DNA from 4 places in the Desulfitobacterium sp. genome. Region 3 is predicted to be linked to each of the others. Evidence: riboswitches for the same ligand, from Rfam matches in the RefSeq annotation. Region 3 holds a riboswitch; each other region holds the start of a gene.

Region 1 (4,047 bases), on a different contig from region 3:
CGTTTTTTTTGTTATTCAAAATCAGCGACTTCAGCGATCAGTCTATGAGTTTGGTTGTGAAGCAAATATCTTAAAATAAACAAGGGAGAGATTAATTATGAGTAAAAAAATGTCGTTTTTATTAGCACTGTCTTTATCTGCAATGGTGCTATTTACCGGATGCGGTTCATCGGGCAGCACCCCAAAAGCGCCGGAAGAGATTAATGTCTTTAGAGTAGGTCTTGAAGCCGACTACCCGCCCTTTAACTGGACTCAAATCGACGATCAAAAGGCGGTGTCCCAATTGAAGGCGATGCGGAGTATGCAGGGGGATACGATGTGGAAATTGCTAAAAGAGTTGCCCAGGGTTTAGGAAGAGAATTAGTTATCGTAAAAACCGAATGGGGCGGCCTGCTCCCGGCATTAGAATCAGGTAAAATCGATGCCATTATCGCGGGTATGTCGCCGACAGACGAACGCAAGGAGACCATCGACTTTTCGGACAACTACTATAAATCAGATCTAGTGATGGTGGTGAAAAGGGGAGGCCAATGCGAGGGAGCATCTTCAATCCAAGATTTTAAAGGAGCTAAAGTAACTGCGCAATTGAGCACCTTCCATTATACGGTCATTGAGCAAATTGACGGTGTAATTAAAGAGCCCCCCATGGATAATTTCTCGGCGATGAGAGTCGCCCTAGAAGCACAGATGATCGACGGATATGTCTCGGAACGCCCCGAAGCCGTTAGTGCCACCTCGGCAAATGAAAGTTTTGCCATGGTAGAGTTTAGCGATGGTTTTGAGACATCGGACGATGATACGGCCATCGCCATAGGCCTCAAAAAAGGCAGCAAATTGAGAGAACAAATTAATGAAATATTGTCGGGCATTTCGGAAGAAGAGCGCAATGAAATCATGGACTCCGCTATTAAAAATCAACCCGTCGTTGAATAAAAAAGCAGACCAGCTGCGCCCCGGCGCAGTTGGTCTGCAAATCTCAAAGGGGGGAGAATGTTATGACCTATGAATGGTTAGTAAAAATTGTATTAAACTATTGGCCGATGTTTTTGCGCGGGGCACAAATGACATTTGTTATCTCCATCATCAGCACGATTTTAGGGTCTATTATCGGGATATCCATAGGAGTTGTCCGAAGTATTCCAATGCCTGAACGGCGGACTAAAAGAATATTTGTCAAGTTCATCAATACCATTCTTTCTTTTTACATAGAGTTTTTCCGAGGGACTCCCATGATCGTGCAAGCCATGGTAATTTATTACGGTTCCGCTCTGGCCTTCAATTGGCACATGAATCGCCTTTTTGCGGCGATCTTCATAGTCTCCATCAACACCGGTGCTTACATGGCGGAAATTGTTAGAGGGGGCATCGCCTCTATAGATAAAGGACAGTTCGAAGCTGCCCACGCCGTAGGTATGAATCACCTCCAAACTATGGTAAACGTAGTACTGCCCCAAGTAATTCGCAATATATTGCCCGCCACCGGCAATGAATTCGTAATCAACATTAAAGACACCTCGGTGCTCAATGTAATTTCTGTAAATGAACTGTATTTTCAAAGCAAATCCATTGTGGGGCACAATTATAGATATTTTGAAACATTTTTTGTCGCCAGCATTATTTATTTTGTTATGACTTATACTGTGACGCGGATTCTTCGTTATATCGAAAAGAGACTAGACGGACCGGAGAGTTACGATATTATTGACAATTCAATGCCGGGGGAAGGCCTCAAAGATGCTCTATTTAAGACAGCATAGGCATTTAATTCGGCGAGGAGGTGGACACGAATATGGATAAAGCAATTGACATTCGACATTTAAGCAAATCCTTTGGCACTAACGAAGTCTTGAAGGATATCAATTTCTCGGTAAATAAAGGAGAAGTAGTTTGCATCATAGGTTCCTCGGGATCCGGAAAATCTACTCTCCTTCGATGCGTGAATCTTTTAGAAAAACCCAGCGGCGGTCAAATCGTTTATGACGGCAAAAATATATTAGATGATAAGCACGATATCTATGCCTATCGAAGGAAACTCGGCATGGTCTTCCAGCAATTTAATTTATTCAACAACCACGATGTTTTAAACAACTGTGTGGTGGGCCAAACCAAGGTTTTAAGGCGTTCAAGAGAAGAAGCGGTAAAAGTCGCGATGAAATACTTACAAGTGGTGGGAATGGATCAATATGTCCACGCCAAACCAAAGCAATTATCCGGCGGACAAAAACAAAGAATGGCCATCGCCAGGGCGCTCTCCATGGAACCAGATGTGATGTTGTTTGACGAACCCACCTCATCTCTCGATCCCGAGATGGTGGGGGAGGTGCTCATAGTCATGAGACAACTTGCCGAAACCGGCCTTACTATGTTAATAGTGACCCACGAAATGGGATTTGCTAAGGAGGTATCTGATCGCGTGGTCTTTATGGATAATGGAGTTATCGCAGAAGAAGGAAGTCCGGAGCAAATCTTTAACAATCCCAAGCAAAAACGCACTAAAGAATTCCTAAAGCGCATCTAAAGGCGCCAGGCATATTGATATTCATTGAAATGTGGAAGGAAGATTTGGATAAATCAACATCATGGTAAGATAAACTAAGTTTTTGCCAACCCAGATCCTTTGACTTTAAACACACTTTAGTATATAATTTTTACAAAAGAATACTCCGTTTCAGGTGCCCATGGAAATGGGAGAATAGGGAATTTGGGTGAAAGTCCCAAACGGGCCCGCCACTGTAATGGTTAGTTTTATGCTACTCGAGCCACTCTAGATTGGGGGAAGGCAGCATAAGGATGATGAACCTAAGTCAGGAGACCTGCCTGGAATAGATATATCGTCTTCGCGCGACAAAAGGCGAGTATTACATGGGGATGATGGAAAGTCCACACTGTTATTTGGTGTGGGCTTTTTTGTTTGCTAATTTCTTTTAAGGGAGGAGATCTTTTGAAAGCAGCAGTTTTACACGGCAGGGAATCATTGGCAATCCAAGAAGTCGAAACCCCCAACTGCGACGTTGGCGAGGTGTTAATTCGGGTAAAATCCTGCGGTATCTGCAAAACCGATGTGAAATGCTATATGAAGGGGCAATACGATCTTCAACTGCCTCGTATCCTGGGTCATGAGATAACGGGGGTCATTGAGGCGGTGGGGGAGGGGGTGGAGGATTTTAAGAAGGGGGATCGGGTCCAGGTATTCCCCGGCATCCCCTGTGGGGAATGCGAGTTTTGCAAACAGGGCATGGACAATTTGTGTGATGACATAAAAATCATGGGCTTTAACTATGATGGAGGTTTTGCCGAATACGTATTAGTTCCGCGTCAAGGGGTGGAAAATGGCATTCTAAACCCGATTCCGGAGGGCATCACCTTTGAGGAGGCTTCCATGGCGGAACCCTTGGGTTGCAGCGTCAACATGCAGGAAAAGCTTGAGGTGGGTCCCGGAAACTCCGTGATCATCTTTGGTGCCGGCCGATTGGGAATATTAAACGGTAAACTGGCAAAATCCCGCGGGGCTGCCAATGTAATCTTGGTGGAGACCAATGATAACCGACTGTCCATGGCCAGGACCTACGAATTTGATTACCTTCTAAATCCCACCCGGCAAGAGGTGCAACAGGAGATTATGAGGATCACCGGCGGACGAGGTGCAGATGTGGTCATTCCCTGCTGCCCGGGATACGATGCCATGGATCTTTCCCTCCGCGTCTTGGCTAAAAAAGGCCGTTTAGGTTTTTTCAGCGGCTTGGTGGCAGAGGAAGGCGATGGGCCTTTGCCCTTAAACTTAATCCATTATAAGGAAATCACTGTCCTTGGCTCCTATGGCTGTACCCTAGGCAGCACCAAAGAAGCCATGAGATTAATTTCCGATGGGAGTATCAAAGTTAAAGATATGATTACCCATAGAATTGTCCTCGAAGAGGTGGAAGAAGCCTTGAAAATGGTCAGAGATCTCAAGGGGCTTTCTATTTGTTTAAACTACTGATCAAAAAAATATTATCAGGGAGGAATTATCATGACCGATTCAAAATCCTTTGCGACAGGCTTGACAAA
Region 2 (4,047 bases), on a different contig from region 3:
CCTGTTACCAAAGGATATGTCACGAAAAGCAAGCTCCGTGGTATTGAAAATTTCGATTAAATATTGGCGATTCTCTTCTAATCCCTTATAAATAGCCGGTTTTTCCTTAAACATTTATTTTCCTCTTTTATCCTTTAATTTTTTCCTTTACGATAAAAATTAAATATAGGAGAGTCACAGACCCTATTTCAAAACCTAAGGCATAGACAGAAAAAACTTCTTTCAATAGCCAATTATTAGCTTGGCCGCCGAGGTAAGCGACAACTGAAGCAATATATAGGATCGCGCCGATAGTGCAACCTAGGAAGGCTCGGGATTTTTTGAAAAAAATCTTACTTAACCCCTCCGCAGCAGCATAATGAAATAAAGCAATGATAAAAAAGCCTCCCGCTGTCCAAGATACAACTTGAAAGGCTTCTATTCTTTCAACAAAATCTCCCGCTTCCACTATTTGAGCGAGCAGAAATACGGAGTAAACTTGCCGCGAACTTACCTCCACACCAATGGCCAGAATTACAATGAAAACATTTAGTGCAAAAAGACAAATTCCTGAACCTATGCCGAGAAGTTTAATCTTAAAAGCTTTTTGGGGTTCATTGTGATAAGCCATAATCACGCTCATAATTATACAAGCTCCGAACCAAGCGGCTAGAAGAACGGCACCATGGACAACCTCCATAAAATTGTGTTGAAACATGGGTCTTAAGTTCCAAGTATCCATCTTAGTCAAATTTAAGAGGGCGATAAACAACGATGATCCTAACACAAAAGGAGCTATAAGCCCAGGGAGTCGCATTATAACCTCGATTCCGGTATATGTCGCATAGGTACTAACGAGTATTAATACTAAAGCAAAAACATATTTCGGAGTCTCAGGCATGATTACGGAACCAAAAAAATCCGAAAGGGTCTGAAGAGCGGTAAAAGCTACGAACGTAAAAAAAAGACTAAATAAACCATTAATAATTTTACCTATAAATTTTCCTAAAATCTTTTCGCTATATTGAAAGATCGTCCGTCCCTTAAACTTCAGCCCCATTTTAAAGAGAAACCAGCCCAGGATCACTTCCATAACCAGGGCCAAGAGTATTGCTTGCCAAAAATCCTGCCCCAAATCTATGATGATCAGATTAGGGAGCCCGAAGGATACAGACATTATCATAAAATAGGTTAAAAAAACTTGTTGGTTAGACACTCGATATTTCAATGATTTCACACTTTCATTTCCAGGTTAATATTAGGATGAACACTCAGCCTAATCCTATACATCCTTTTCCGGACAATTAACCCCTTTACCCTTCTCCCTGCCCTGAAAAAGTCAGGCATGTGTGAAATAAAAATAGCCGGCCATTCAGCCGGCTATGAAAGCAGCGTTGAGGAAAAAATTCAACGTTGAGGGTCTGCAAAGGTTGTGCCTTGCTTGGCAAGCATATAATCCACGAATTGACGAGCTGTTCGACCGGAACGGGCATTATGATTCATGACCCACCGCAAAGCCTGCTGTCTTAAATAATCTCCGGGGACTTGAAGCCCTTCTTGGCTAGCTAACTCTTCCACTATCTTAAGATATCCCTCCTGGTCCGGGGAGGGGAAGGTTACCGTAATGCCAAATCGGTCAGAGAGGGATAATTTTTCTTCCATATTATCACGGCGATGGACCTCATCCCCTTGCCGCTCGGCAAAGGTCTCCCGCACAAGGTTACGCCGATTAGAGGTGGCATAAATCAAAACGTTTTTGGGCTTGCCTTCAAGGCCGCCTTCCAGCAAAGTTTTCAAGTTCTTATAATCTGCTTCGGTATCTTCAAAGGATAGATCATCGATGAAGATGATGAATTTCAGGGGCTGTTTTGCAAGGAGGGCAATGATTTTGGGATAATCCTGCAAGTCGGTTTTTGCTAATTCCACAAGGCGCAGCCCCTGCTCACAGTATTCATGGAGCAGAGCCTTCACCAAAGAAGATTTGCCTGTTCCCCGGTTACCGTAGAGTATTATATTATTGGCCGAATAACCCCTAATGAAGAATTCCGTATTCTCGAGAACAATCCCCTGCTCACGCTCTTGGTTGATCAATTGGCTTTTGCGCATGGGATCGGCGGTAACGGCTTCTAACTTGCCGGTATTGCTTCGCCATTTTAGTGCCATGCTTTGGCTGAATAATCCGGTACCCATCTCCTGATAGTATGTGAGAAGCGCATTTACCATGTCCTCGGCAGTCCCTTGCCTTAGTACTTCTTTGAGTCGGCCTTGGGTAGCCATTAGATAATTTTGAGCAAAATTATTATCATGACTGAAACACTCCCTGCCAACACTTAGCCAATTAGGCCAGCTTGCCGGAGCAAAAGGCGCCTCCTGCCATAACTCCTTGTGCTCTTTCATTTCCCCGGCTAACCGCTGATTAATTACTTCTTTAATCTCTTCACTTGTCATCCGGGTAAGCTCACGGCAGCAAAGGAGATCACGTCCGGCTAATTCACGCAGGTGGCTGGATAATCCGCTTTTCCCGCCTTGGGCAACTTGTCTGCTGAACTCATTTTTATCCTGAATGATCCGCTCCCAAAGGTACTCCGGCCACTGAACTTCGGTAGCTAAGGAAGTGAAACGGTGATACTCCTTATAGACTTCCCTGAAATCTAATTCTTGGGATCCCGCCTGCTCTAAAAGTGACTTAAAAGCAGCTACTATCGGATCCTCTTTTATTCCATGAAAAATAACCATGCCGTCAATAAGCAAGGACAACCGATTCATTATATTTTTACTCACCGGTAATGCACATCCTTAACAATTATAATTTTAATGGTTGTGTTCTAGTACAACGTATATTTTATATCATAATTCCTTCAAAACATGAAGTAAAGAGCAAATGGCAAATCAATTTTTCCTTCGCTTTTGACCCAAGACCCTTGACAAAAACTTGTCTTTTGGTATTCTATAAATAACTTAATATTCTAACATTCTTCGGTGCCCCATCTGGGGAGAATAGGAAAACCGGTGTAATTCCGGTGCGGACCCACCACTGTGAAAGATGAGCCTAGACCATAACCACCGGCACTTGCCGGGAAGGGGTTGTAGGTGCTTGAGTCTGAGCCAGGAGACCTGCCAAGAATGCATAAATTCTTTCCAGGGGTGATTGGAAAGGGTGTTGGCGATGAAGGCAAAGTCCCGACCACTTATAAGTGGCGGGACTTTATTTTTTTACTAAAAAGGAGAGGATTAAAGATGACTAAACAAGAATTAAATCAAGAAAAACTATCTCCAGAGAAGTTCTGCGAACGCCAGGACCTTTCCACCGCTAGCTTAGAAGAGTGCGAGGCCGTTTTGAACCAGCTCGTCCAAGGAATTCAGGATTTAGACGAAAAATCAATGGAAGCTGTGCAAGTACGTCTTGACTCCTTAACAAAACCCCAGGGCAGCCTAGGAGTTTTGGAGGAAATCGCCAAACAACTAGGTGGCATTCAAGGTGATCCTTGGCCGAAAATCGATAAGAAAGCCGTACTCGTCATGGCCGGGGATCATGGTGTCGTAGCTGAAGGAGTCAGCGCTTTCCCCCAAGAAGTCACTCCCCAAATGTTTTATAATTTCTTGGGCGGTGGAGCGGGTATCAATGTTCTTTCCCGCCATGCTAATGCAGAAGTGATCTGCACTGATGTGGGTATCGCCTTCCCCTTAGATCCTCCCGAGCTTATGCGTAACCGTGTAATGAATGGAACCCGTAATATGGCCCAAGGACCCGCCATGAGCCGTAAGGAAGCCCTTCTTTCCTTATTAACCGGGGCAAAAATTGCCCAACAAGCTATAAATTCCGGTGTCCAAGTCTTAGCTACTGGCGAAGTAGGTATTGGCAATACTACTCCTAGCGCAGCCATTATCTCCCTTTTTACCGGATTACCGGCCGCAGCAGTTACCGGCAGAGGAACGGGCCTCGATGATGCCGGTTTAATTCGCAAACAAGAAGTTATCACCCGTGCTATCGAAATCAATCGGCCGGATCCTGAGGATGGAATCGATGTCCTTAGCAAAATCGGTGGTTTGGAAATCGGTGCCCTGGCC
Region 3 (4,047 bases):
TCCAACCCATTTTTGGGGTTTTCAGCGATCGCTATAGTATGCCTTGGTTAATGCCTTTAGGACTTATACTCTCCGGTTTAGGTTTGGCCCTGACAGGATTCGTTAATTCTTATGAACTCCTGCTATTTGCAGTGCTCCTAAGCGGTATCGGTGTTGCGGGATACCATCCCGAGGGGTCTAAATTGGCTCACTTTATCAGCGAAGACAGGAAGGCCGGGTCTTCGATGGCGATTTTTTCTGTTGGAGGAAATCTTGGCTTTGGTTTAGGTCCGATGCTGGCCACACTTGTACTAAGCTTTGGCGGTCTGCAGTCGATTCACTGGGTAGCAATACCGGGCCTCTTAGCATCTTTGCTTTTTTTATTTGTAATGCCGAGGTTTAAGCGGATCTTAGGGGAAAGTTTGTCCAATCAGGCTAAGAAAAAGGTGCGAACGCACTCCGGTAGCAATCGGGTGGGCAGCTTAACATTATTAATGCTTTACGTAACAGTTCGTTCCTGGATCCAATCCGGACTAATTTACTTCATTCCCTTTTATTTTCCTGCCTTTAAAGGGATTGCAGAACCTCAATATCTAGTGAGCGTATTTTTAATTGCCGGAGCATTCGGCACGATTTTAGGCGGACCTTTTGCCGATCGTTTTGGCGGTCGCAGTGGGATGTTGGTTTCCATGTTAATCTCCTTAATGACAATTTTACCATTTCTAAAGTTAAACGGTCCGTTAATTCCTGTTTTCGCTTTTATTCTCGGTGCAGGATTAATTTCAACTTTTTCCACTACGGTGGTTTTTGGGCAGAGACTTTTGCCGAATAACATCGGCCTGGCTTCTGGTTTACTGCTTGGCTTTGGCGTCGGCATGGGATCCATTGGGGTTACTTTGCTTGGAGTTATCGCTGATCACTTCGGATTGCCTTTTACAATGAATCTTATCTGCCTTCTCCCGATAGTGGGGATTCTGCTTGCCTTAACCCTACCGGATATTAGAGCTCAGGAGCCGGCTGTCAGACATGAGGAGCTCATCGGGCAACAAGCATAGAAGAAAAATGTGCATAATTATGTATCAATCCGCGTTTCTTCGGCAGGAAGGATAATGCAGTGGATAATGGGGATTGGGATCCCCGGTCAACTGCCAATGTGTTAGGTACTAGACAGGGCTGCTAAGGTTATGCTAATATATAAGATAATTGAATATTTTGGGAATGAGTGTTTTTTCCTGAGGGAAAAATTTAAAAGGGAAGTCAGTAAAAGCTGACGCGGTGCCCGCCACTGTAAGAGGGAGTCGACTTACAAAGTGTCACTGGGGATTACCTGGGAAGACGTAAGTTGATGAAGATCTTGAGCCAGGAGACCTGCTTATACCAAACATTATAACTGCCTACGGGATGTTAGGGAGGTGAATGTTTGTATCTTTAACTTTGTTTTAGATGCTCATTATGACCCTAAACTCTTCCGTTGGTGAAGGGTTTTTTTATTTGGAGGCAAAAGCACTATGTTTATTCTATTGGGAGAAACTGCCGCAGCGCGTGAAGCTGGTGAAGATCTTCATAAGAGGGGAATTAAGTTTAAACAAATGTCATCATGGTCGGAAAAGGAAGTCGGTTCAATCCCTTCTGCCGTTCTTGATGCCAGTCATCCTTCCTGTGGTGTTAAATTTACTTCGTTAAGCCGGTGGTGCGAACAACGTGGGATTCCCTATCTCCGGCTGGAAAGACCTGAGACCAAGATTCCGATCAGTTCCTTGATTTCACCGGTACATAATTGGGAGGAAGCTTTGCGGCGTTTGGAACAATCCGTCGCGGAAGTATATCAAGAGGAAGGTCGACCGGCAACGGTTTTTGTGACGACAGGCAGTCATCAACTCGAAAGTATTGTGAACAGTTCCTTTGCCGGTTTTGCTCGTTTCGTTGTGCGCGTTCTTCCGGAAGGGCGGATTGTGCAGAAGTGTCAGGATATGGGCATTCACCCTAAGAATATTGTGGCCCTGCAAGGTCCATTCTCCAAAGATCTGAACCGGGTATTATTCAGGTCGTATGGGACAGATATTCTCTTAACTCGGGATAGTGGTAATGCCGGTGGAACAGATACGAAAATATCTGCCGCCTTAGAACTTGGGCTAAAAGTCATCCTTGTCAAAAAAAACCGAGTGCTCGCCGGGTTGACCGTGAATAGTGTGAAGGAATTATTAGACTGGGTAGATAAGTATGGAAGGAAAAACGAATGAGTACAATCAGACATAAGCATGGTGAAGGATCTTCCATCGACTTTTATGCTCATGCCTCCGGAATCAGACATTGGAATGCTGCATTTAAAGTCTCTCTCTCCATATCGACCCTAGTACTATGTATTGTCTTGAATAATCCTTACGTCTCCGCTGTGGTTATCCTGGCAATGGCCTATTTGTCCATCATCAAAGGTGGACTTTCCCTCCGTGCCTATTTGTCCATACTAATGATTCCAATTTCCTTTATTCTGTTGGGGACTGTCGCCATTGGCGTGGATTTTTCAACACAACCCATGGGACAGTATAATTTGAATCTTGGTTTTGGCTATGTATTTACTTCCCAAGCGAGGCTTAAGACCATGCTCTTTTTGATCATGAAGGTCTTGGCGGCGATTAGTGCCATGGAAATGATGACTTTATCGACTCCTTCTTCCGAGATTATTAGTGTAATGCGAAGGGCCCATATGCCAAAGCTTATTGTCGAACTGATGAATATTATCTATCGATACATATTCATTCTCTTGGATGTCGTTATCAAAATGAGGAATTCCGCAGACTCCCGTCTGGGCTTCCGTGATCTTAGGACTTCGTGGTTTACATTTGGCAAGATTGCCGGCAATCTGCTGGTTGTTTCGGTTAAAAAAGCTAATGCTTACTATAACGCCATGGAAGCCAGATGCTATGAGGGAGAGCTGCTATTTTTGGAGGAGGCCCGAAAAGTCACAACCATACAGATTATTGCGGCGGCAGTATTTATAATTTTACTGATTCTACTCTGGTACTTTACATGCTAGAAAGGAAAGATTATGGGAGAACCAATATTAAAGATCAGGGATCTGCACTATGCTTACGGAAACGGGACGCCCGCTTTGAGCAGAATCAATGCGGATATCTATGAAGGAGAAAAAATCGCTGTCGTTGGTTCTAATGGTGCCGGCAAATCCACGTTTTTCCTGAATGCGAATGGAGTCCTTACTCCCGACCAGGGAGAAATCAGCTACCGTGGTACGGTCATTAATAAAAAGAACATCAAAGAATTGCGTAAAAAAATCGGTATCGTCTTTCAAGATGCCGACAATCAGATCATTGCTTCCACAGTTATGGCGGAAGTGGGATTTGGCCCGATGAATTTAAAGCTTCCCAAAGAGGAAGTCTTAAGGCGTGTGGAGGAAGCCCTGACCTATATGAACATCCTTGAGTATAAGGATCGTCCCCCCCACTATCTAAGCGGCGGCGAAAAGAAGCGTGTCTGCATCGCCGATATCATCGCTATGAAATCGGAGATTATTATTTTTGATGAACCCACGGCAGGACTCGATCCCTTAAATACACAGATGCTGGAAGAGGTTTTGCACAAACTGAGTTCAGAGGGAAAGACACTGCTTATTTCCACCCATGATGTGGATTTCGTATACCGATGGGCTGAAAGAGTTATGGTCTTCTGTCAGGGGAAAATTATCGCCGATAGTACCCCCTTGGAAATCTTTCAAAAGGCCGAAGTTTTAAACCAGGCAAACCTTAAACGACCAACTTTACTGGAGATCTATGATTTGCTTGTGGAGAAACATCTCCTTGAAGATACCAAAGCCTATCCCGTAAGCGTTCAGGCCCTGAAGGAAATGCTTGAGAACCTGTAATAGGTAAGTATATTCGGTTGCGAGGGACAGCAGGCCGCTGTCCATAAGAAAAGGGCTTAAGGAGGAAGAAAAGTGAACAAGAGAGAGAAAGGGATTTTTGTTTGGGTAATAGCGGTGTCGTTGCTTTTCGGAATAGTTCCGGCAGCAAGTGCAATGCACATTATGGAAGGTTATCTACCGGTCGGACATAG
Region 4 (4,047 bases), on a different contig from region 3:
ACAATTTTTGTGACCAATTCCACTATGACGCAAGAGGATTTTCATAAAATCAATCTGTCCATCGATACTTCCCGTTGCCAAGTTAAAGAAATCAAGATTTCCGATCAAGACTTAAATGATGTCCCTATTACCAGTCGCTACCCTAAGGAGATGTATTACAGGATTTTTGCTGCCCGGTATCTTCCGGAAGACTTAGACCGTATTCTTTACCTGGACCCGGATTTAGTCGTGATCAATTCCTTAAGGGCGCTCTATAATATTGATTTCCAGGGCAAATATTTTGCCGCAGCTTCCCATGTCAAAGAAATACTGGGGAAAATAAATAAGGCAAGGCTAAATATGGTAGAAGATAGTACCTACGTTAATTCCGGAGTGATGATGATGAACCTGTCCCTTTTACGCCGGGAGCAGGATATTCATGAAGTTTATGACTATATCGAAGGATATAAGAATCGTCTGTTTTTGCCGGACCAAGATGTTCTTAATGGGGTTTACAGTGATCGAATTGTGGCTGTAGATGCCAAAATTTATAATCTCAGTGAGCGGTATTACGCCTTATACAACTTAAATCCTAAGAATTGGGATGCTAAAATCGATCTGGATTGGGTACGTCGGAACACGGCGATTATCCATTATTGTGGCCGAAACAAGCCTTGGAAGGATAATTACATTGGGGACCTGGATATTTTCTATAAGCACTATGCCCAAATGGCTGCGGCTAAGCAAAAAGGTCAAGTGGTTTGTTAGGTTATAATTAATTTCTAATTATTAAAAAAAGGACTTTCCAAACCCGAATTGAAATTATTAGGGTAACGATGATAATTTCAATTACAATACAGATAGGGCGGCGTAATGATTGAGTAGAGAGAGCAAAGACAGGCATTCTTGGCAAACAGGGTTTACCACAGGCAGTTGTGCAGCGGGGGCAGCAAAAGCTGCTTGCCTTTTGCTCAAAGGCTTAGAGCCGGGAGCTGAGGTAAATATCCCCCTGCCTCAGGGAAATCAGCTTCAATTGCCAATTTATCGTGCGGAAAAGGAAAATGCAGGAGCACGGGCAGGGATTATCAAGGATGCGGGGGATGATCCTGATATCACCCATGGTTTAGAAGTACAAGCCGTAGTTCAGATGCTTTCTCAGCAGGGAGAGGTCCGGATTAGCGGCGGTCGAGGGGTAGGAATCGTTACTAAAAAAGGTCTGCAGATTTCTCCGGGGGAAAGTGCAATTAATCCTATACCACTACAAATGATTCGGGAAGCGGTACGGGAGATTTTTCCTAAGGAAGAGATAAAAGTGACGATCGAGGTTCCGGAAGGGGAAAAAGCCGCGGTAAAAACCCTTAATCCGCGCTTGGGTATTGTAGGGGGAATCTCTATTTTGGGAACCACCGGGATCGTCCGTCCAATGTCCGAGGAGGCGTTTAAGAAGTCCATTCTGCCGGAACTGGACCAAGCCGTTGCTTACGGCCATAAGGCCATTATTTTAACCCCGGGGAATTACGGATTTAGAGCCGCTACAGGACAGCTCAAGGTACCTCAGGAAGCAATTATTCAAATGAGCAATTTTGTCGGTTTTCTATTGGAAGAAGCCGCTTATCGGAAACTAGAGAAGGTAGTTCTCTTTGGACATGTTGGAAAACTGATTAAGGTAGCGGGGGGGATATTCCATACCCATACCCATGTAGCGGATGCACGAATGGAAATTTTAGTGGCTCATGCAGCTCTTGCCGGGGTTCCCCGTGAGCTTTTAGGCAAGTTGGCGGAATTCCCTACTGTGGAAGGCGCCGCTGAAGCAATCCTTAACCAAGGTTGGGGAAATTTGTTATTTGAATTAGCCGGTCGGGCCAGCATCAGGGCAAGGGATCATGTGCATGGAGAACTTCAAGTGGGGAGTGTTTTTACCCTTCTTGATGGTAAAATCATCGCCTGGGACAAACAGGCAGAAGAAATTGCCAAGGAATTTTGGGATTGGCCACAATTGCAGCAGGAATCTTACTAAAAACGGAGAATAGATAATACTACTGAATATTTTAGAAATATTCATAAAATAACTAAAGTTGTTTTTCATTTGGTATTTTTAATTGAATATAATTCAAGGTTCCTCATTTTGAGGATGTAAAGGGAAGTCGGTGCAAATCCGGCGCGGTCCCGCCACTGTAAACCACGAGTGCCTCTCAATTGCCCACTGGTAGTTACCGGGAAGGGGAGAGGGATGTAGACTGGAAGCCAGGAGACCTGCCTTGAGTGCGTTAATTAACACCTACGAGCGATGGGTGTAGTAATTATTAGGGTACTTACCAATACTGAAACAATAGAGCCGCTCACGGCTCTTTTTTTATTAAGGTAGGTGGTCAGATGATTAGCATACTGGGAATTGGTCCCGGGACTTCCGGATGGGTTCCTCCGGCTGTGATGGAGATGGTGAATCAATGTAATGTTTTAATAGGTGGGCCTCGTGCTCTAAAGCTATTTCCTGATTTTGCGGGAGACACCTTTCTTATCAATGGGAAGTTGAAGGAAACCCTGGAAGTATTGGCGGGCGTTTTAAGTCAAGGGAAAAAGGTCGGGGTACTGGTGTCGGGGGATCCTGGGTTTTACAGCTTGCTGCCGCTGCTAAAAAGAGAATTTCCGCAGGAAGATATCAGAGTCTTACCGGGGATCAGCTCTGTACAATTTGCCTTTGCCAGGGCAGGAATCCCTTGGCAGGATGCGGAGTTGCTTAGCGTCCACGGCCGCCCCCTTCGGGCCTTGCCCTTGAATCTGGATAAGCCTTTGGGAGTTCTCACCGGAGGGGACCATACCCCGCAAAAGATCGCCGGGTATTACCAAGTCTATGGATTTAATCCGCGGATTTCTTTGGGTAATGCTTTAGCCTATCCCGATGAAAAATGGTTGGAACTTGATGCCAAGGAATTAAAGGACCTTAAGGATGACTTTGCGAACGCTGTGCTGATCATCCATCCCGGTGAAGAAAAGCCGGAAGAAATATTCCCTTTGCCCTCGGGTTCCGAAGGCTTTAGCTTTGGAATCAGGGATGAGGAATTTATCCGCGGCAAGGTTCCCATGACCAAAAGTGAAGTGCGGGTTCAGGTTCTGGCCAAGGCTAAAATTGGCCCCGGTGATCGAGTCCTCGATGTGGGAGCTGGGACAGGAAGTTTAAGCATCGAATCAGCCCTTTTGGCCCGGCGAGGTTGTGTCTATGCAGTAGAGGAAAACCTGGAAGCCCAGGAACTGATTCTCCAAAATCGGGAAAAATTCCGGACCTGGAATCTGCAGTTGGTTCGCGGAACAGCCCCTGAAGCTTTAACCGGCATCCCGCCAATGGGTGTTTGCCTAATCGGTGGCAGTCATGGTCAAATATGGGAGATTCTGCGCCAAGCCCCACTGGTGCCTGGAGGCAGGGTAGTGATTACCGCAGTTACTTTAGAAACTTTAGCTCGCGGCATGGAAGCTTTGCAGAATTTGAAATATCAAGATATCGAGGTAGTTTCAATTCAAGCGGTGCGTTGGCAAGGAATTAAAGATATCCATCTTGCCCAGGCCCAGAATCCGGTATTTATACTTTCGGCGCAAAAAAGTCAAGAATAAGAACAACAACGGTGTTCCTGCAACAACGATAAAGGAGGTATATAGTGAAGAGTAAGTTTTATGGAGTGGGTGTAGGGCCGGGAGATCCTAAGCTCATCACCTTGCGCGCAGTAGAGGTCCTTCAACATATTCAGGTGTTGGCTATACCTAAATCCAAGCTGGAACGGGAGAGCATAGCCTGGGAAATCGCCAAAAGCCATTGCCCCGCAGGGGTAAATATTTTAGAGCTGGAAATGCCCATGACCTCAGATGAGGAAGTGCTGCAGGCAGCCTGGCAAAAGGCTGCGGATAAGATTATGGAGAAACTCGAAGCAGGACTCTCAGTGGCCTTTATAACCCTTGGGGACCCTTGCTTATACAGTACATATAGTTATTTGCTTTCTATACTTAACAGACAGCTGGAACCTGACCGGATCGAGACAATTCCGGGGATAACGGCCATGACAGCTGCCGCGGCCCGGG

What was found. Region 3 has a riboswitch for cobalamin ahead of AC1U9U_RS03610 (precorrin-6A/cobalt-precorrin-6A reductase). Riboswitches for the same ligand answer to the same signal wherever they lie in the genome.
Region 1: another riboswitch for cobalamin. It lies ahead of AC1U9U_RS12350 (zinc-dependent dehydrogenase); the one in region 3 lies ahead of AC1U9U_RS03610 (precorrin-6A/cobalt-precorrin-6A reductase).
Region 2: another riboswitch for cobalamin. It lies ahead of cobT (nicotinate-nucleotide--dimethylbenzimidazole phosphoribosyltransferase); the one in region 3 lies ahead of AC1U9U_RS03610 (precorrin-6A/cobalt-precorrin-6A reductase).
Region 4: another riboswitch for cobalamin. It lies ahead of cbiE (precorrin-6y C5,15-methyltransferase (decarboxylating) subunit CbiE); the one in region 3 lies ahead of AC1U9U_RS03610 (precorrin-6A/cobalt-precorrin-6A reductase).

What each region holds. Positions count from the first base shown of each region.
Region 1 is NZ_CEVWNY010000091.1:6,952-10,998, forward strand. Features, by position in the region: partial or broken gene AC1U9U_RS12335 (transporter substrate-binding domain-containing protein) at 98-933, shown strand; gene AC1U9U_RS12340 (amino acid ABC transporter permease) at 996-1,757, shown strand; gene AC1U9U_RS12345 (amino acid ABC transporter ATP-binding protein) at 1,790-2,518, shown strand; cobalamin riboswitch at 2,654-2,835, shown strand; gene AC1U9U_RS12350 (zinc-dependent dehydrogenase) at 2,942-3,979, shown strand; gene trpD (anthranilate phosphoribosyltransferase) at 4,010-4,047, shown strand, end outside.
Region 2 is NZ_CEVWNY010000054.1:13,815-17,861, forward strand. Features, by position in the region: gene AC1U9U_RS09620 (spore germination protein) at 1-114, opposite strand, end outside; gene AC1U9U_RS09625 (GerAB/ArcD/ProY family transporter) at 128-1,195, opposite strand; gene AC1U9U_RS09630 (ATP-binding protein) at 1,387-2,760, opposite strand; cobalamin riboswitch at 2,939-3,115, shown strand; gene cobT (nicotinate-nucleotide--dimethylbenzimidazole phosphoribosyltransferase) at 3,217-4,047, shown strand, end outside.
Region 3 is NZ_CEVWNY010000011.1:35,316-39,362, reverse strand. Features, by position in the region: gene AC1U9U_RS03615 (MFS transporter) at 1-1,034, shown strand, start outside; cobalamin riboswitch at 1,183-1,369, shown strand; gene AC1U9U_RS03610 (precorrin-6A/cobalt-precorrin-6A reductase) at 1,488-2,219, shown strand; gene cbiQ (cobalt ECF transporter T component CbiQ) at 2,216-3,013, shown strand; gene AC1U9U_RS03600 (energy-coupling factor ABC transporter ATP-binding protein) at 3,026-3,856, shown strand; gene AC1U9U_RS03595 (energy-coupling factor ABC transporter permease) at 3,929-4,047, shown strand, end outside.
Region 4 is NZ_CEVWNY010000003.1:43,560-47,606, forward strand. Features, by position in the region: gene AC1U9U_RS01165 (glycosyltransferase family 8 protein) at 1-747, shown strand, start outside; gene cbiD (cobalt-precorrin-5B (C(1))-methyltransferase CbiD) at 857-1,996, shown strand; cobalamin riboswitch at 2,076-2,254, shown strand; gene cbiE (precorrin-6y C5,15-methyltransferase (decarboxylating) subunit CbiE) at 2,353-3,585, shown strand; gene cobI (precorrin-2 C(20)-methyltransferase) at 3,630-4,047, shown strand, end outside.